4 regions of the Ruminococcus sp. RTP21484sp1_RTP21277st1_D2_RTP21277_210401 genome follow, and region 1 is predicted to be linked to each of the others. Evidence: riboswitches for the same ligand, from Rfam matches in the RefSeq annotation. Region 1 holds a riboswitch; each other region holds the start of a gene.
What was found. A riboswitch is a leader RNA that binds a small molecule or an ion and turns the genes downstream of it on or off. The one in region 1 is predicted to bind cyclic di-GMP.
Positions count from the first base shown of each region.

Region 2: another riboswitch for cyclic di-GMP. It lies ahead of AB5706_RS18225 (leucine-rich repeat protein); the one in region 1 lies ahead of AB5706_RS04270 (ATP-binding protein).
Region 3: another riboswitch for cyclic di-GMP. It lies ahead of AB5706_RS09875 (response regulator); the one in region 1 lies ahead of AB5706_RS04270 (ATP-binding protein).
Region 4: another riboswitch for cyclic di-GMP. It lies ahead of AB5706_RS19220 (hybrid sensor histidine kinase/response regulator); the one in region 1 lies ahead of AB5706_RS04270 (ATP-binding protein).

Region 1 covers NZ_JBCOMJ010000004.1:64,907-70,090, reverse strand. The annotation lists gene AB5706_RS04275 (hybrid sensor histidine kinase/response regulator) at 1-2,109, shown strand, start outside; cyclic di-GMP riboswitch class I at 2,261-2,336, shown strand; gene AB5706_RS04270 (ATP-binding protein) at 2,537-5,184, shown strand, end outside.
Region 2 covers NZ_JBCOMJ010000032.1:34,035-39,218, forward strand. The annotation lists gene AB5706_RS18215 (hypothetical protein) at 1-188, shown strand, start outside; gene AB5706_RS18220 (hypothetical protein) at 1,054-1,752, opposite strand; cyclic di-GMP riboswitch class I at 1,937-2,012, shown strand; gene AB5706_RS18225 (leucine-rich repeat protein) at 2,086-4,719, shown strand; gene AB5706_RS18230 (Ig-like domain-containing protein) at 4,738-5,184, shown strand, end outside.
Region 3 covers NZ_JBCOMJ010000012.1:60,154-65,337, forward strand. The annotation lists gene AB5706_RS09870 (ATP-binding protein) at 1-1,187, shown strand, start outside; cyclic di-GMP riboswitch class I at 1,553-1,643, shown strand; gene AB5706_RS09875 (response regulator) at 1,877-5,083, shown strand.
Region 4 covers NZ_JBCOMJ010000035.1:39,505-44,688, reverse strand. The annotation lists gene AB5706_RS19235 (hypothetical protein) at 71-238, opposite strand; gene AB5706_RS19230 (hypothetical protein) at 346-543, shown strand; cyclic di-GMP riboswitch class I at 618-708, shown strand; partial or broken gene AB5706_RS19225 (DUF6783 domain-containing protein) at 787-921, opposite strand; gene AB5706_RS19220 (hybrid sensor histidine kinase/response regulator) at 977-4,195, shown strand; gene AB5706_RS19215 (tRNA threonylcarbamoyladenosine dehydratase) at 4,437-5,184, shown strand, end outside.

The DNA of each region.
Region 1 (5,184 bases):
GCGGATATTGTCAATGCCAGTATGAACAGCCTGCAGAGCAGTACAATGCTTCTTGTTGGTGCGGTCGTGTTCTGTATTGCTGCTTTTCTTATCAGTCTTATTATTCAAAAAAGCAGGACAAATCTCAGAAGAAAGGATACGGAGATCCGGTACCGGGATGAGCTGTTTCAAAAGCTTTCAATGAACGTGGATGATGTCTTTCTGATGCTGGATGCAAAAACATATCAGGCAGATTACGTCAGCCCAAATGCGGAAAATCTGCTGGGTATTACGGTAGAACAGATTCGTAGAGATATTCGTGTTCTGGGAAAATTGCATCCGGCGGAACATGAAGATCCGGAGAAAAATTATCTGGAAGAAATCAAGGTTCATGAACAGCGAGAATGGGATTTTGAATATGTTCATCAGAAAACAGGGGAAAAACGCTGGTTCCATAATATTGCAATGGGTAGTGAGGTAAATGGAAAAAAGAAATACATCCTGGTTCTGTCGGACCGTACCTCGGACTGGAAAATGAACCAGGCACTTTCTGAGGCAGTCCGTGCGGCGGAGACAGCAAACAGGGCCAAGAGTACCTTCCTTTCCAACATGTCTCACGATATCCGGACACCAATGAATGCGATCATCGGCTTTACCACACTGGCTGTAAGCAATATTGATGATAAAAACAGGGTTCGGGATTATCTGGGTAAGATCCTTTCCTCCAGTAACCATCTGCTTTCTCTGATCAATGATATCCTGGATATGAGCCGGATTGAGAGTGGAAAGATCCATCTGGAAGAAACGGAGGTCAGTCTGTCGGATGTGCTTCATGATCTGAAAACGATCATCAGCGGGCAGATCCATGCGAAGCAGCTGGAGCTCTATATGGATGCCGTGGATGTGACAAATGAGAATGTCTATTGTGATAAGACACGACTGAATCAAGTGCTGCTGAATCTTTTGTCCAATGCGATCAAGTTTACTCCTGCTGGCGGAACCGTTTCTGTCCGGCTGAAACAGTATCCGGGGTTCCAAAGAGGCAGTGAACTGTACGAGATCCGGGTAAAGGATAACGGAATCGGTATGAGTCAGGAATTTGTACAGAAGATCTTTTCTCCTTTTGAGAGGGAGCGGACTTCCACTGTGAGCAGGACTCAGGGTACAGGACTTGGCATGGCCATCACCAAGAATATTGTGGATATGATGGGCGGCACCATTGAGGTCCGGACAGAGCAGGGGAAAGGTACCGAATTTATCGTCCGACTGCCATTCCGGACTCAGCCTGAGCACCAACGTATAGAGAAGATCATAGAGCTGGAAGGTCTTAAGGCTCTGGTTGTAGATGACGATTTTAATACCTGTGACAGCGTGACAAAAATGCTTGTGAGGGTTGGAATGCGTTCGGAATGGACACTTTCCGGTAAGGAGGCTGTTCTGCGTGCACGACAGTCTATGGAGCTTGGGGATGCCTTCCATGCTTATATCATCGACTGGCGACTGCCGGATATGAATGGTATTGAGGTCACCAGACAGATCCGCAGTCTTGGTGACGATACACCGATCATTATTCTGACTGCTTATGACTGGTCAGACATCGAAGTGGAAGCCAGGGCTGCAGGAGTAACTGCATTCTGTGCGAAACCTCTGTTTATGTCCGATATCAGAGATACCCTGATGACTGCCATTGGCCAGAATCAGGCTGAGCAGGAGAAGCCTGTTCTTCCGGCGGCATGCTCAGATTTCAGAGGCAGATGTATACTGCTTGTGGAAGACAATGAGCTGAACAGTGAAATTGCGGTGGAGATCCTTAATGAATATGGCTTCCTGGTGGATACTGCAGAAAATGGGGCAGAGGCAGTAGAGAAGGTCAAGAGGTCGAAACCGGGCGGTTATGATCTGGTGCTGATGGATGTGCAGATGCCGGTAATGAACGGATATGAGGCCACGAAGCAGATCCGTGCCCTTAGGGATCCGGCACTGGCAGGAATCACCATCCTTGCCATGACGGCCAATGCTTTTGACGAGGACAGAAAGAAAGCGTTGGAATGCGGTATGAATGGATTCTTATCCAAGCCAATCGTTATAGAGGAATTGATCAGTACATTACAAAATAATCTGACAGATTAGTAATAAAAACCTGCTAAGAAGTTCGGTTAACAACTTTTTAGCAGGTTTTCAAATTATTTTTAAGCGTTAAAGCGGTGAGGTTTTTCTTGTGTAAAGTGGAGCAAGGGAGTATAATAAAATCAGTTTTTTTGTATAATTTTAAATGCTCTAATATGGAAATCGGCAAAACAGATGAAAGTCTGCGACGCAAAGCTACAGGGCCTGTAAAATGGCAGCCAGTTGCATGAAATGAGATGCGCTGCCTGTTTGGCAGCGTTTTTATCACCCGGGGCATTGCAGAGATGATGGAAATTACACAGCAGCAGTACACAGCAACAGGGATGAATGCACATATTGCAAAACCGATTGATATAAAAACAATACTTGCTGTTTTTGACCTGGTGTTTGGAACATCATAAAACACAAACGGATGAAGGAAATAAAAAATATGGATAAAAGTAGAAAAAAATCAGCCGTACTATTTGCATGTATATTTGTGGTCCTGGGAATGTGGATGATGTTATCGGTACACTGCCAGGCTGCTGAAACGAATAATGATGAAAAACAGCCACAGACCATCCGTGTCGGCTCATTTGAGGATACCTTTAATTATGTCGATAAAAACGGTGTCAGACGAGGTTATGGCTACGAGCTCATGCAGGCTCTGGCAGGTTATACCGGATGGAAATTTGAGCATGTGAAATGTGACTGGTCCAACTGTTTTGATAAGCTTGAAAATGGTGAGATTGATATCATGGGCGATATTTCTTACACCGATGAACGTGCACAGAAGATGCTTTTCCCGGATGAACCCATGGGTGAGGAAAAATATATCCTTTATGCTGATTTATCGGATACGGATATTGGGACGTCTGATTTCAAATCTATGGACGGTAAACGTGTAGGTGTGCTCATGGGTACTGAGCCTGAAATCATGCTGACAGAATGGGAAAATAAGAATGGCATACATACAGAACATGTAAATGTGAATAATAATGATGATGTCGAAAAGAAATTAGCGAATCATGAAATCGATTGTTTTGTATCTCTGGAGGAATCCATCTGGTCTGAACAGGGAATATCATCCGTTACCACGATTGGTAAATCCGGCATATATTTTGTAATAAATAAAGAGCGCAGCGATATCAAGACAGAGTTGGACTGGGCTATGCGTCAGCTGGATCAGGATAGTCCTTTTTTCAAGGCGGATCTGTATAAAAAGTATTTTACGCTTGATTATTGTCAAAGTCTTACAGGCGGAGAAAAGTCCTGGTTGGAAGAACATGATGGTATCCGGATCGGATTTCTGAGTAATGATGCGGCAGTATTTTCTCTGGACGAAGAGACTGGAAAACTTACCGGTATGCTGGCAGAATATTTCTCTTATGCCAAAGACTGTCTGGGAAATCAGACACTGGAATTTAATATACAGGAATATGATGATTATGATGAAATGCTTCAGGCTTTACAAGAACGAGAGATTGACATGATTTTTTATGCTGGCAGGAATCCATATTTTGCAGAAAAAAACGGATATACACTTACAAACACAGCCTGGACCTACAGCCTGATGGCGGTAACAGATGAGGAAAAATTTGATGAGAATAAGGTGTATACTGTAGCTGTGCCCAGGGAAAAATATGCCTTAAAACAGCATATTGCATTCAGTTATCCCCAATGGAAGCTTATAGATTGTGATTCGCTTGACGATGCAGCAGATATGGTCATTCATGAAAAAGCAGACTGTTTCCTCATGGGCGCAAGTCAGGCACTAATATATGATAACAGTCAAAATTTCAAGAGTATTCCACTTACAAAAACAATGGAGGCATGCTTTGCAGTTAGAAGTGGAGAGGGAACCCTCTTATCAATATTGAATAAAACCTTAAAGGCTATGCCGTCTGACATGCTTACAAGTGCACTTGCTATTTATGACAGTACAGCAGATAAGGTAACATTTTTGGATTTTGTAAAAGACAATATGCTTGCTTTTTTTGTTACGGCAGGATTTTTTGTACTCACTATCATTAGTATTATCCTCGTACTTTTACGGAAGGCAAGGAAAGCAGAAGCTGTCGCAAAGCTTGCTGCAAATGATACACAAAAGCTTAATGACAAGTTGGAAATCGCTCTGAAAAAAGCAGAAGAAGCTAATCTGGCAAAGACTCGTTTCCTTAACAATATGTCACATGACATCCGTACTCCTATGAATGCAATTCTGGGCTATGCACAGCTTATGGAGAATGAACTGAAAGGAAAGGATTTGCCTGAAACTTCAGAACATTTAAAAAAACTTCAGCAGTCAGGAAACCTCCTTCTGTCAATCATAAATAATGTACTTGATATGGCTCGGATTGAGAGCGGAAGGATGGAAATTGATGAGAACTATGGACGGATTGAGGATATCCGGCAGACTCTGTTTGAAATATTTGAGGATGAAGCAAAGAAAAAGAATCTTGCTCTTCATTACACAATAAATGTAGAACATGAAAATATACTGACAGATACTACCAAGGTAAAAGAAATATTTGTCAACATCCTGAGTAATGCCGTAAAATATACTCCAGCCGGTGGTTCTGTTATGGTAGATATAGATGAATTACCCTGCGAGGAGCCTGGGTACATGATTGTAAGGACCAGGGTGAGCGATACCGGAATTGGTATGAGCCAGGATTATCTGTCAAAAATTTTCGAAGCATTCACTCGTGAACGAAACACCACGAAGAGCAAAATCACAGGAAGCGGACTTGGAATGTCAATCGTAAAGAAATATGTTGATCTGCTCGGTGGAACAATCGATGTGGAGAGTGAGCTTGGAAAGGGCAGCACTTTTACTGTAACACTAAAACACAGGATAGCGGATGAAAGCTATTATGTAAAAAAACATGCTGAAAATCCAGAATCCTGCAGTGAAATACTTGAGGGAAGGAATATCCTTTTGGCAGAGGACAATGATCTGAATGCAGAGATTGCAGAAGCAATACTTGAGCGTGCAGGTCTTAAAACAGAACGTGTGGAGGATGGTATCCAGTGTGTAAACAGGATAATGCAAATGCCGGTTGGAACATATGATGTGATCCTCATGGATATCCAGAT
Region 2 (5,184 bases), on a different contig from region 1:
ACTTTGTGAAGTACGGTAAGAAGACGTTCAAATTAACATCTAAGACCAAATATTATTGGACAGATGAATATGGTAGAATACCTGCAAAAAAATATGAAGCTTTGAAATGCTGTAAGAAATTGAATGGTCTTATGGTGACTCTTAAAGTAACAAATGGAAAAGTTGTATCATTAACGTTCTATTCATAAGATATGAATGAAGAGGGATCAGAAATGGTCTCTCTTTTTTCGCCCTGCTGCCAGATTGGGAAATAATTTCTACGGTATATACAGCGGTGGATTTGATCGGGGCATGTAAAAATTCCAGAGTTTATAAGTACCCCCCCTGGGTAGCAGTAGTAGTTGTTTTATGGCTAGTAAAAAGTACCCCCTCCCCTTTAAATATATTGTTAAAAAAATAACAATATATTCACATTTTGAAGCGTTGAGATAGCAGTATTTATAAGGGATTGCATGTACTTGCAAGTGTTTCAAGGTATCGACCATGATATCGTATAAATCCTTATTTTTAAAGGGTTTGTGTAGGAATAGATTGTTAAATAAATAACAAAAATTGTACAAAATTTCACTGCTAAAATTCCGTAAACCCTTATAAACATTGACTTTTTTCGATACGGTTCGACTTTATTTTGACTCTCTGAGAAGCCAGTAAATATAAGGATTTGAAAGGGGCGATTTTTATACTGTATCGCCTTTGATTTATCGTGGCTCTGTGTGGCTGATATATAATATTCCTGGGAAGCTTGATCCAGGCAGAGTATCAACATTAGGAATTGCAGTAATTATTTCTTTGTTGGCTTCTTTCTTTTGTAAAATGGACAACGAGAAGAATCTATACATATTTTGCTGTCAAGTTTGCAAGATTTTTTATCTACTATATAATTTTCACAGTTGATCCCAGTCTTCCAGTTTTTCGTGTTTTATAGAAGTTGCATCCACTATCAGGCACATGCAAAACACTTTTCCTACCATCATACATGCGAGGCTTCTTCTTTTGGTAAACGGAATTGCTTTTCACGGTTGGAACCTCCATTATGTATTTTTATAACAGGTATTAATATTCGTTGTTTTCTTTCAGATGTTCAAAACAGTAATGTGTTCCACCATAACAAGGGGCACCGCATCTCCAGCAAGTGCTGTATTTTTGAGGAGATATAGTATATCTATTTTTTTTTCTGGATCGATGGATTTTCATTTTGGTAAAAGCATATTTAGGAGAAGTTGTTAATGTTCTTCCAACCGGTGAAGATGTATTGTTGCTTACGCTGTTATTCTTCTTTTTGTGCCTTTTTTTGCTTGGAGACAAATTTGGTTTAGGGGCAACGTTTGGCACAATTTTAGCATTCGGGTGACGTTCAAAAATATTAGAGCTTTTATGCGTAATAGCTGAAGGCTTAATACGAGCTAACTTTTTGGCCGTTTCAAGTTGTACTATGGGTTTCGTTGGATCAATTTTTTTTAGGTGTTCGACATTTGGACATTTCTTTTTACGCTTAATAATTGTTATTGGTTTATTTTCTTTTGCTTTAGATACAAGTGTAGTGTTGGAGCCTTCGCAGTAGGCAATATTTTCACCCTTTTTTGGGAACTGTTCAAATTTTAAAGAACACACAAAACAATTTTGATTGTATTTATGACAAAATCTTGTACTTTCTGTAAGCTGCTCGCAGGTAATACGATATTCTCGAAAAAAGCGTTTGGTTTCGCCATTTATATTTTGCTCAAATATTTTGGAGATTGTTATTTCGCCCATATAAGATGCTCCTTTTCATTAATAACGTTACCACAATCTATTTTCCTCAAGTATAACACCACCATCCCCAAAATACCATAAAAATTTATGAAAAACATCCAATATAAGACCAAACTGTACCATGTATTTGTTGACTTTCCCATACCATAAGCGTATAATTTTGCTTATATAAATCAAGCAAAAACCGAATATCAGGCAAAGTAGTCGAAAGGCTACGGCGCAAAGCTATAGGGCCTGTAAAATGGTAGCCAGTTGCAATTGAACGTGAAAAGCATTACTTGCCTGAAGTGTATTCCGGTGAGTAGTGCTTTTATTTTTAGGAGGAAAAGAAGTATGAGGAAGAAAAGGATTTTAGCAGTATTGTTATCATCTGCAATAGTATTTTCCGGAATGTCTGGTAATGTATTTGCAGCGGAAGAGATTGTGCAGGAAGATGGATTCTCTGATGGGGAAGAGATTACAGAAGATGTAACTGAAGAATCTGTTGAAGACGTGAAAGAATCTGTACCGGAAATAGATCAAGGCTCAGAGGATTTTGTAGGATTTTCAGATGGTGAGAGTGAAGATTTTGTTAATGAAGAAGAGATAGAAGATGAAACTGATCCAGAAACTCAGGTATTTGTTGATGACAAGAATACTGTGACTGAAGATACCGATCAAAGTAATATTAAATGGAAAATTGTTGATTCTAATGAGGATGGAATGGATGATACATTAGTTATTAGCGGCAATGGTGATATGGAAAATTATAATGGGGCGAAATATACGCCATGGTTTCCATATGCTAATAATATTTCAAGTGTAATAATCGAAAATGGTGTGACAAGTGTTGGAATGTGTTCTTTTGAAGATTTTAAAAATCTAGAGAATGTTAGTTTTGGAAATTCTATAAAGCTAATAGGACAGAGTGCTTTTGAAAATTGTGTTAACATTAAGAAAGTTACGATTCCAGATGGAGTGATAAAAATAAATGGATTTGCCTTTGAAGGTTGTAGTTCTTTGGAAAAGATTGCTATTCCAGATACTATAACAGACATCGGGATGCGAGCTTTTTATAATTGTAAGAAATTAACATATGTTAAAATGTCAAAAAATCTTGTTAATTTAGGAGAAAGAGCGTTTTATAATTGCACTGGATTGAAAAATATTTATCTTCCATTGACACTGGAAAAAATTGGTAAAAGGTGCTTTTTCCGTTACATATCAAATACAGAGGAGATATATATTGACGCAATTCATTATGAAGGAACGTTAGTTGATTGGAAAAAAATTAATGGATTCAATGATTCTGATAGATGGGGATCATTAACAGAAGAGGTTCACTATGTAGCACATCACATAACTAAACCAGCAACTTGTTTAAAATCAGGGTTTGAAGAGTATTGGAGTTGCAATTCTTGTGGTGGAAAAGCATATACTGATGAAATGTGTACTCAAAAATTAGACAGTATTCCGGTAATACCTGCACTGGGACATGATTTAGATAGTGGCATAATAACACTGGAGCCAACTTGCATTTCTGAAGGAGTTGCGACATATTCGTGCCAAAGAGAAGGGTGTGACTATACAGAAACAAAATCTGTGCCAAAATCACAGAATCATGTATACAACCAGCCAACATATGAATGGAGTAAGGATAATTCTCAATGTACTGCAAAAGAAGTGTGTTCTTTGTGCGGAAATGAAAACACTGAAGTTGCAAAATCAAAAATAAATATTATTGAAGAAGCAACTTGTTCAGAGAATGGAAAAGCGCAATATATTGTTGAGTTTAAAAATACAGATTTTAAAACAAAAAATAAAACAGATATTATTCCAATGTTAGAGCATAATAATATTGAAGTAAAGTATAGAAAAGAAGCAACTTGTGATGAAGAAGGATATACTGGCGATACCTATTGTAAAGATTGTGGAAAATATTTAAGCTCTGGAGATATTATTGACGCTTTAGGACACAAATGGAATAATGGTGTAATAAAAACGAAAGCAACTTGCACAGATAGTGGAGAAAAAATTTATACATGTTTTAGATGTAATAATATTAAAAGCGAAGAAATTCCAGCATTGGGTCATTCTTGGAATGGTGGAATAATAACAAAAGAAGCAACTTGTACCGAAGATGGAGAAAGAACATATACTTGTGCAAGATGTAACGATAATAAAGTAGAAGAAATACCAGCAACAGGACACAAAATTGTAATTGATAAAATGGTTTCTGCAACTTGTACGAAGCCAGGAAAGATAGAAGGAAGCCACTGTTCAGTATGTGAAGAAGTATTAGTAGAACAGAAAACAATACCAGCAACAGGACACTCATGGAGCGAGTGGCAAGTTGTACGTGAAGCAACGGTGACAAATGCAGGTGAAAAACAGCGTACTTGTACAAAATGTGGTGAGCTTGAAAAACAGAGTATTGCAAAAATAATTCCAGCAAGTACACCTACACCAGCTCCAACAAAGGCACCACAGCCAACAGTTGCATCACAGCCAACAAATACTCCAGCTCCAACTGTAGCACCAACAAAACCATCAACCATAACAGTTACGAAGGGTAAAACAACATCAGTTAAATCAGATTCATCTTGGAAGAACGTAAAATACTCTACATCCAATAAAAAAGTAGCAACAGTAGATAAAAAGGGTAAAGTAAAAGCGGTAGCTGCTGGAACTGTTAAGATTACTGTTAAGTCAGGATCTCAAAAAGCTGTCTATACAATTGTTGTACCGGGCACAACAGCTATCAAGGGTGTAAAATCTTCTGTATCAGTGAAAAAGGGCAAGAGTTATACTTTGAAACCGAAGCTGAGTTACACAGAAAAAGCAGATAAAGTTACCTATAAATCTTCAAACAAGAAGATTGCTACTGTTTCGAAAAAAGGTGTTATAAAAGGCAAGAAAAAAGGTACTGCAACAATTACAATCAAGTCTGGTAAAATAACCAAGAAGTGCAAAGTAAAAGTTAAGTAATGTATGGAGGAAAAACGCATGGAAAAGAAGCAAGGATTTCTGAAGAAGTTTTTGGTGGTAATGATCGCAGTATTCTCATTGACTTTATTATCACCAGAAGTAGCAACACAGTTAGGAACAATGCAAACAGTACAGGCTGCAGTAAAAATTAGTTCCAAGTCTTTGATAATGGTAAAAGGTCAGAAAAAGACTTTGAAATTAAAAGGGACAAAGAAAAAAGCAAAATGGAGCAGTAGTAAAAAATCTGTGGCAACTGTATCTTCTAAGGGTGTGGTTGTTGGCAAGAAAAAAGGTATAACAGTGATTACTGCAAAGGTTGGAAGTAAAAAGTACACTTGCAAAGTCACTGTTGAAACGCCAAAGCTCAATAAAAAGTCTGTTACAATAAATGTGGGTAAGACATACCAGCTGCAATTGACAGGAACTAGACAAAAGATAAGTTGGTCAAGTAATAATCAAAATATT
Region 3 (5,184 bases), on a different contig from region 1:
AAGCAAAATCTGCGTTTTTGCTTAGTATTAGCCATGACATCAGAACGCCGATGAATGCCATTATTGGATTTACAAACATTGCGCTTCACCAGAACAAGGTTTCAGATATTCATGATAGCTTGGAGAAAGTTCAAAAAAGTTCGAATCATCTTCTCTCTTTGTTGAATGACGTTCTGGATTTTACTCGCATTGAAAGTGGAAAAGTTACTATTTCGCCCGAGCCAGTGGACATTACTCAATTGATAGATAACGTCCAGACGATTATGAATGGACTTCTTTATAATCGAGATCTTAAGTTTGAAGTACATCGAGAAATCCCAAAGAACCCATATGTCCTTGCGGATGTTGCGCGTATCCGAGAAGTTTTAGTGAATCTTCTTGGCAATGCTGTGAAATTCACAAAGGACGGCGGAAAGATTACTTTGGATATCAGCAGTTACCCAGGAGCGGATGAGAAACATATCATAACTCGTTATGTTGTTCGAGATAACGGTATTGGCATGAGCGAAGAGTTCCAGAAAAAATTATTCGATCCGTTTTCACAAGAAGATGATGCTAATGCCAGAACTCAATATAAGGGAACCGGTCTTGGTATGGCCATCACAAAAAAATATGTGGATATGATGGGCGGTTCGATTGCTGTTGAGAGCAAAAAAGGTGTAGGTTCTACATTCACAGTGGAGATCCCACTGGAGTTGCCAGAACAGGTTATTCAATCAGAACAAAAACAACGTCTACATAGAGATTTGATGGGTATTCATGTTCTTATGGCTGAGGATAATGATCTAAATGCTGAACTTGCTACGATAATACTGGAAGATGCTGGTATGACCGTAACACGCGCATCAGACGGAAAAGAAGTTGTGGATTTGTTTAAAAATCATCCACGAGGCACATACGATCTTATTTTGATGGATATTATGATGCCAAACATGGATGGACACCAAGCAGCAAAAGCCATTCGAGCCCTAGGTATAGAGCGGTCCGATGCAGTTACGATTCCAATTATAGCTTTGTCTGCAAATGCTTTTATAGATGATATTCAGGAATCCCTGGATTCAGGCATGAATGACCATATTTCCAAGCCGATTAACATGGAGGAATTAACTGATACAATTGCTAAATACATTAAACGTGACACATGTTTGGCAAAGGAACTGAAGCAGAAACAAAATGACGGTATCTGAATCCGCAGATCCATGATACAGAAAAGAGGACGATGATGGAAGTTCCAGAAGGAGTGGACGCAGAGTTACTTGCAAAAAGTTCTCAGCAATCTGGAAATGGCTGTGTTGCTGACATCATTAGCAAAATCAATGCAAGGGGAACATAATTAAGATAAAGGCAGACCGGTGGAGAGCAAAATCTCTACCGGTTTTATTTATGAGATCAAATCAGAGCATGTGAGAAAAAGAGGTAAAATCATAATAGGAATTGCTGTGCCTGGCACAGATCGAATATCCGCAAAAATAGAAGTAAAAGATGTGTAGATTTTTTAAAAAAATTATTGACGTGAGGAAAACCACGTGGTATGTTTTTTGAAAAAAAGAGATTATTTTAAAGGCAAACCTGTTGAAAGGCAGGGTCGCAAAGCCAAAAGGGACTAAAGTCAGAAAACTTGACCATGTCAGCCGGTTGCCACTGTTTCCATATCATCATAATATATGGAAAAGATGTTTGAACAGAAGAGATTCCGATACCTTTTATACTATATAGATGTGTGATTTAAAAAAAATATAGTAGGGACACTGGCAGATTTTGGCAAGTGTCCTTTTTGTATGCAAAAATGGGTAACAAAACTAGCAGGGACAGGTTTTCTGTATACAGATAAAAGCAAGATGAAGAAGGCATAAGACGGAGAGAGGATTTTTATAAAATGAAAAATTATGAAGACAAAATATATTCCTTAGGTGAGACTGTAACGGGGCAGACACAGGCCATGTCACAGGCCGTACAGAAAACACTGGAAAATAATGGCGGGGTAGGTATAATGACAGGATCTTATGACCAAAACCTGTCTATTTTGTCTGTGAATAATCTGCTGTTGCATAGTACAGGATATACATTCGATACTTTCATGGAACAGACAAAAGGCTCATTGAGAAACTTCTTTTATGACGAGGAAGATATACTGGAGCGAGACCGTTTTTTGCAGCTTCACGGAACAGGGGAAGCACAGATCCTTGCAGCAGACGGTACAGTGAAAAATGTACGGCTTTGTAAAGAGGATGCGACAGATGAGGCGGGCAGACAGATCTGGGTTATGTCCGTACAGGTCAACTGGGATCATGTAAATTTGACACTGCTCAATGAGGCTATCTGTTCCGGCTTCTGGTATTTTGACTGTGACGAAAACAGTGAGATTGTGAATGCGAACTGGAGTCATGAATTCCGAAAAATGCTCGGCTATCATGACACTCTGGACTTTCCGAATAAACTGGAATCCTGGTCAGATCTTCTGCATCCACAGGATAAAGAAAGAGTAATGGTACAGCTTCAGGCGGCAATTAAGGATAAGACGAACCAGATAAAATACCAGGTAGAGTATCGTATGAGAATGAAGGATAATCAATACCAGTGGTTTCGGGCATCTGCAGAAGTAATACGCCGTCTGGATGGTTCTGCCAGCAGGATTGCCGGGATTTTTGTTAACATTGATGGGGAGAAAAAAGAAAGCATGCAGGCACAAAAATCTGCTGCTTTCCACCGGGCTTTTACGAAAGCAGATTTGTGCGAGTATTATGTGAATCTGGAAGCGAATACTTTTGATACCTTTAAGGTTGAACCGTCCTTGATGACCGTCTTTGAACAGAGTTATACGTGGGATGAATTGATTCGGCATTTTGTGGATTCCTATGTTGTGGAGACAGATAAGAAGGCGGTATCCTCTTTTTACGACCGTGGTTATATTGCAGAAAGGCTGAAGGGTCTGGAAACCGAATTGGCTTTAGAGTGCCGTATCACTCTGAATGGAGAAGAACGATGGGTCCGCAATGTGGTCATACGTGGCGAAATAGAGGATTCAGAATATGCCATGATCTTTCTGCGTGATATCACAGAGGCAAAGGTAGAGAGCGCACGGCATCTGCAGATGGCAGCGGACAATGCTTCCATGGAGCAGCTGATCCAGAGCATAGTGCGTCTGGTTGACCGCTTTGTTGTCTGTGATCTGGAAAATGACAGATATGAATTCTACAATCTGAATGGACAGATGATATATAAACCTCTGGGATTTTATCATGATTTTCAGATGCAGGTTCTTGAAAAATATAAGACACTGGAACCATTGGAAGCTATAGATATCCTGGTAGCCCCGGATAATATTCGGAAAAAACTGAAAAGTGAAAATGATATTTATAAGTTTGAGTATTGCAGCCTGGATGAAAAGACTTATAAAATCGCTTCTTATATTCCCTTGGAATGGAAGAATGGAAAGCTGGAAAAGGTATTGCTGGCATCCATGGATGTGACACAGGAGAAGAAAGCAGAGATTGAATCCCGTCAGGCACTGAAAGAGGCTTACCGGTCCGCAGAAAACGCAAATCGTGCGAAAACAGAATTCCTTTCCAATATGTCCCATGATATCCGGACACCAATGAATGCCATTGTGGGTCTGACGGCAATCGCAGGAGCAAATATTGAGAGTCAGGACAGAGTTATTGAATGTCTCAGCAAGATTACAGAATCAAGCCGTCATCTGCTGGGACTGATCAATGAAGTGCTGGATATGGCACGTATCGAAAGCGGAAAAATGACGCTGGCACAGGAAGATTTCAATCTGTCAGATCTGGTAGATAATCTTATTACACTTACGAAACCGGTGCTTGATGAACATAAACATAATTTTGATATACACATCAATCATATTGAACATGAGGCTGTCTGTGGTGACAGCTTGAGGATTCAGCAGGTATTTGTGAATCTGATGAGTAATGCGATCAAGTATACACCGGATGGTGGAAATATTACTTTTTCCATAGAGGAAAAGCCAAATGGATTTTCAGAACTTGGATGCTATGAATTTACGATTGAGGATAATGGAATCGGTATGTCACCGGAATTCCAGAAAATCATGTTTGATCCTTTCAGCCGTGCAGATGACCACCGGACAACCAGAGTTCAGGGAACCGGTCTTGGAATGGCAATCAGCAGAAATATTGTGAACCTGATGAATGGTAATATTAAAGTGGACAGTACCTTACATAAGGGAACCAGAATTACGGTAACAATTTATCTGGAGCTTCAGGAAAAAGAAAAAGAACAGGACAAAAATCTGATGAATCTGCCGGTTCTGGTAGTGGATGATGATAAGACATGCTGTGAAAGTACAGTTGCCACACTGAAGGAAATCGGTATTATGGGTGAATGGGTTCTCTCTGGCAGGGAAGCGGTTGAGCGCTGTTATGCACGGCATGAGTTGAAAGATGATTACTTTGCTGTTATTTTAGACTGGAAGATGCCGGATATGGATGGTATAGAGACTGCCAGACAGATCCGGAAACGGATAGGAAAAGAGATCACCATCATTGTATTGACATCCTATGAATTCAGCGAAATTGAAGAAGAAGCAAAGGCTGCAGGTGTAGATGCTTTTATTGCAAAACCGCTGTTCCGTTCCCGGCTGACGGCAACACTACGGCAGTTTACTTCAAGCAGAAAAGAAAAAACAGCAAGAAATTATCTGGAAAAGTTGTCAGAATCAGACTACACGGGAAAAAGGATTCTGCTAGTTGAGGATAATGAGTTGAACAGAGAAATTGCTGTTGAAATTTTGCAGATGACAGGGGCAGAAGTGGAAATAGCAGAAAATGGGAAAATCGCAGTTGAAAAAGTGGAAGCTTCTCCGGAAGGATTGTATGATCTTGTTTTTATGGATATCCAAATGCCTGTCATGAATGGTTATGAGGCAACTGCAGCAATCAGGAGCCTTCCGGGTGAAAAGGGAAAACTGCCTATTGTTGCTATGACTGCCAATGCTTTTGCAGAAGATGTACAGTTGGCCAAAAATACAGGCATGAATGGACATATCGCGAAACCGCTGGATATGGATAAGCTGAATGATGTTCTGGAAAACTGGCTGTAATTGCCTTCCTGGATGCATGGGAAAAGCAGCTAGGAAACATAGAGAGGGTTTTGTTATGACAGAAACTAAATATATATTTCCGAAGCAACCGCAGTCCATGG
Region 4 (5,184 bases), on a different contig from region 1:
TTCAAGTATAGTATACTCAAATGCGCGTCTAATGTCAATACACTGTCATTATATAAGGCACATAAATTTGCTAAAATGCATCAAAATCCATCTGCGTAGCGATCTGCGCATAGCCTTTGTACTCATCATTGCTGCTTTCTGCGTACATGTCGTTCACCATCCCAATCGTAAGAAGATCCAGATCCCGGCTGGAGATTCCGAGCTGTACGCAGCGAAGCAGAAACAAGGGTGTGGTCATCGGGCGGTCAGTTGCGTGAAGTTTTTTTTAGATTCCACATCCGTCTGGACATTCCATAGATTGAACAGGTGATCCGTACCGGGACAGCAGACATCGGAGAAAAGTATTTGGCTGTAATCCGTAAGGCTGCCAGTGATTACACAAGAGAAATTTTTCATAAGCTGAGAGAACGGGAATACAATCCGGAGCTGATGCGTTTATATGTAGTTGTTGGTGGTGGCTGCATGATTCAGAACTTCGGGGAATATGACAAAGACAGAGTAACGATTGTGCGAGACATCTTCGACTTTGCGAATGGTTCATAAACACAGATTTTCTATCAAAATATTATTGACGCATCGGAAACTTCATGGTATTTTATTTTTGATGAAAAATGGGAATTATTTAAAGGCAAACTTGCTGAAAGGCAGGGACGCAAAGCCAGAAGGGGCTAAAGTCAGAAAGTCTGACCATGTCAGCCGGTTGCTGCTGTTTCCATATATAGAAAAGACGTGAGAACGGAAGCGATTCCGATACCTTTTATACTATATGTATATGGATGTGTGAGTTTAAAAAGATGTAGCAGGGACACTGGCAGGATGTTTGTCAGGTGTCCTTTTTATATGCCAAAATATGTACGAGAACTTGCCGGAGCATGTTCTGGAGCGTGGTTGAAAAAGCATTCCTACAATCTGCGCGCCACATTTTGCAGAAAGCCTTTTTCAAACACGCATCAAACAGAGTGAGGGTTTTTATAAAATGTTATATAAGGAAAATTATGAGGATAAAATATATTCTTTAAACAAGACGGTACCTGGACAAACACAGGATTTATCACAGGCAATACAGAAAACACTGGAAAATAATGGCGGGGTAGGTATGTTGACCGGATATTATGACCAAAATCTGTCTATTCTGTCTGTGAGTAATCTGCTGCTACATAGTATAGGACATACGTTCGATTCTTTTATGAAGCAGACAAAAGGCTCATTGAAGAATTTTTTTTACGGCAAGGATATAAGTATATTGGATCGAGACCGTTTTTTGCAGATCCACGGAGCCGGGGAAGCGCAGATCCTTACAGCGGACGGTACAGTGAATAATGTACGGCTTTATAAAGAGGATGCGACAGATGAAGCAGGCAGACAGATCTGGATTATGTCCGTACAGGTCAACTGGGATCATGTAAATCTGGCACTGATCAATGAGGCTATCTGTTCCGGCTTCTGGTATTTTGACTGTGACGAAAACAGTGAGATTGTGAATGCAAACTGGAGCCATGAGTTCCGAAAAATGCTTGGCTATCATGATACTCTGGATTTTCCGAATAAACTGGAATCCTGGTCAGATCTTCTGCATCCACAGGATAAAGAAAGAGTAATGATGCAGCTTCAGGCGGCAATTGCGGATAAGACGAATCAGGTAAAATACCAGGTAGAGTACCGTATGAGAATGAAGGATCATCAGTACCAGTGGTTTCGGGCATCAGCAGAAGTAATACGCCGGCTGGATGGTTCTGCCAGCAGGATTGCCGGGATTTTTATTAATATTGATGCGGAAAAAAAAGAAATTATGCAGGCACAAAAGTCAGCAGCTTTCCACCGTGCCTTTACGAAAACAGATCTGTGCGAATATTATGTTAACCTGGAAGCAAACACATTTGATACCTTTAAGGTTGAACCGTCCCTGATGACTGTTTTTGAACAGAGTCATACATGGGATGAACTGATCCGGCATTTTGTGGATTCCTATGTTGTGGAAACAGATAAGAAGGCAGTATCTGCTTTTTATGATCGTGGCTATATTGCGGAAAAACTGAAGGGTCTGGAAACCGAATTGTCTTTGGAGTGCCGAATCACTCTGAAGGGAGAAGAACGATGGGTCCGTAATGTGATCATACGTGGCGAGATAGAGGATTCAGAATATGCCATGATTTTTCTGCGGGATATTACGGAGGCAAAGGTAGAGAGCGCACGGCATCTGCAGATGGCAGCGGATAATGCTTCCATGGAGCAGCTGATTCAGAGCATAGTGCGTCTGGTTGACCGTTTTGTTGTCTGTGATCTGGAAAATGACAGATATGAATTCTACAATCTGAATGGACAGATGATATATAAACCTCTGGGCTTCTATCATGATTTTCAGATGCAGGTTCTTGAAAAGTATAAGACACTGGAACCGTTGGAAGCTATAGATATTCTGATAGCCCCGGAAAATATCCGGGAAAATCTGAAAAGCGAAAATGATATTTATAAGTTTGAGTATTGCAGCCTGGATGAAAAGACTTATAAAATCGCTTCTTATATTCCCTTGGAATGGAAGAATGGAAAGCTGGAAAAGGTATTGCTGGCATCCATGGATGTGACACAGGAGAAGAAAGCAGAGATTGAATCCCGTCAGGCACTGAAAGAGGCTTACCGGTCCGCAGAAAATGCAAATCGTGCAAAAACAGAATTCCTTTCCAATATGTCCCATGATATCCGGACACCGATGAATGCCATTGTGGGTCTGACAGCAATCGCCGGAGCAAATATTGAGAGTCAGGACAGAGTTATTGAATGTCTCAGCAAGATTACAGAATCAAGCCGTCATCTGCTTGGGTTGATCAATGAAGTGCTGGATATGGCACGTATTGAAAGTGGAAAAATGACACTGGCACAGGAAGATTTCAATCTGTCAGAATTGGTGGATAATCTTATTACACTTACGCGACCGGTGCTTGATGAACATAAACATAATTTTGATATACACATTAATCATATTGAACATGAGGATGTCTGCGGTGACAGTCTGAGGATTCAGCAGGTATTTGTGAATCTGATGAGTAATGCGATCAAGTATACACCGGATGGCGGGAATATTACTTTTTCCATAGAGGAAAAGCCAAATGGATTTTCGGAGCTTGGATGCTATGAATTTACGATTGAGGATAATGGAATCGGTATGTCGCCGGAATTCCAGAAAATCATGTTTGATCCCTTCAGCCGCGCAGATGACCATCGGACAACCAGAGTTCAGGGAACTGGTCTGGGAATGGCAATCAGCAGAAATATTGTAAATCTGATGAATGGTAATATTAAAGTGGACAGCACCTTACACAAGGGAACTAAAATTACGGTAACAATTTATCTTGAACTTCAGGAAAAAGAGAAAGAAAAGGATGAAAATCTGATGAATTTGCCGGTTCTGGTTGTGGATGATGATAAGACATGCTGTGAAAGTACAGTTGCGACATTGAAGGAGATTGGAATTACAGGCGAATGGGTCCTCTCCGGCAGAGAAGCCGTTGAGCGCTGCTATGCACGTCATGAGTTAAAAAATGATTACTTTGCTGTTATTTTGGACTGGAAGATGCCGGATATGGATGGCATAGAAACTGCCAGACAGATTCGGAAACGGATAGGGAAGGAGATTACCATCATTGTACTGACATCTTATGAGTTCAGCGAGATTGAAGAAGATGCAAAGGCAGCAGGTGTAGATGCTTTTATTGCAAAACCGTTATTCCGTTCCAGGCTGACCGCTACACTGCGGCAGTTTGTTTCTGACAAAAAAGAAAAAACAGCAAGGAATTATCTGGAGAATCTGTCAGAAGCAGATTACACAGGAAAAAGGATTCTGCTGGTCGAGGATAATGAGTTAAACAGAGAAATTGCAGTGGAAATCCTGCAGATGACAGGGGCAGAAGTTGAGACAGCCGAAAATGGAAAAATTGCAGTTGAAAAAGTGGAGGTTTCTCCAAAAGACCGGTATGACCTTATTTTTATGGATATCCAAATGCCTGTTCTGAATGGTTATCAGGCAACCGCAGCAATTAGAAGCCTCCCCGGTGAAAAAGGAGAACTGCCAATTGTTGCCATGACTGCCAATGCTTTTGCAGAAGATGTACAGCTGGCAAAAAATACAGGTATGAACGGACATATCGCAAAGCCGCTGGATATGAATAAGCTGAGTGATGTTTTGAAAAAATGGCTGTAATGATACTGCGAACGGAGTGAACAGGAACGCTGTAATTTATTTATGTGTAGGCGAAAAAATAATTGACAGAAAAACACAGTCATTATAAAATATTTCCGAAAGGTAATGTGGACAAAAGTCTGGGTGGATAAGCTTCCCAGGCTTTTTATGTGAAGATAGAACAGACCGCAGTTTTCTTATTGAAAGAGAAATGTCTGTTTGAAAGTCTGTTGCCTGTCTTTCATTGAGGAGAGAAAAATTTATGTTAAATCAGTTTTCAAGAACCCAGCTTCTTCTTGGAGAAGAGGGGATGAAGAAGCTTGCCGGTGCCAGAGTGGCAGTATTTGGAATCGGCGGTGTTGGCGGATATGTGTGTGAGGCGTTGGTGAGAAGCGGGGTAGGTGCTTTTGACCTGATCGATGACGATAAGGTATGCCTTACGAATCTGAACCGCCAGATCATAGCAACGCGAAAAACAGTGGGAAAATACAAGACGGATGTTATGAAAGAGCGTATGCTGGAAATCAATCCGGACGTGAAGGTGGAGACACATAAGTGTTTTTTTCTGCCGGAGAATGCAGACGATTTTCCATTTGAAGAATATGATTATATTGTAGATGCAGTAGATACCGTTACTGCAAAAATCTCCCTTGTCATGAAGGCGAAGGAGAAAGGGGTTCCGATCATCAGTTCTATGGGTGCCGGAAACAAACTGGATGCAAGCCAGTTTAAAGTTGCGGACATTTATAAGACTAAGGTCTGCCCTCTTGCCAAGGTTATGCGCCGCGAACTGAAGAAACGTGGCGTCCGTAAGCTGAAAGTGGTTTATTCCGAGGAAATCCCTACAAGACCGATAGAGGATATGTCCATCAGCTGCAGAACCCACTGTATCTGCCCGCCAGGTGCCAAGCACAAATGTACAGAGCGTCGTGATATTCCGGGAAGCGTAGCATTTGTGCCGTCTGTTGCAGGACTGATCATTGCCGGAGAGGTTGTGAAGGATCTTTGCA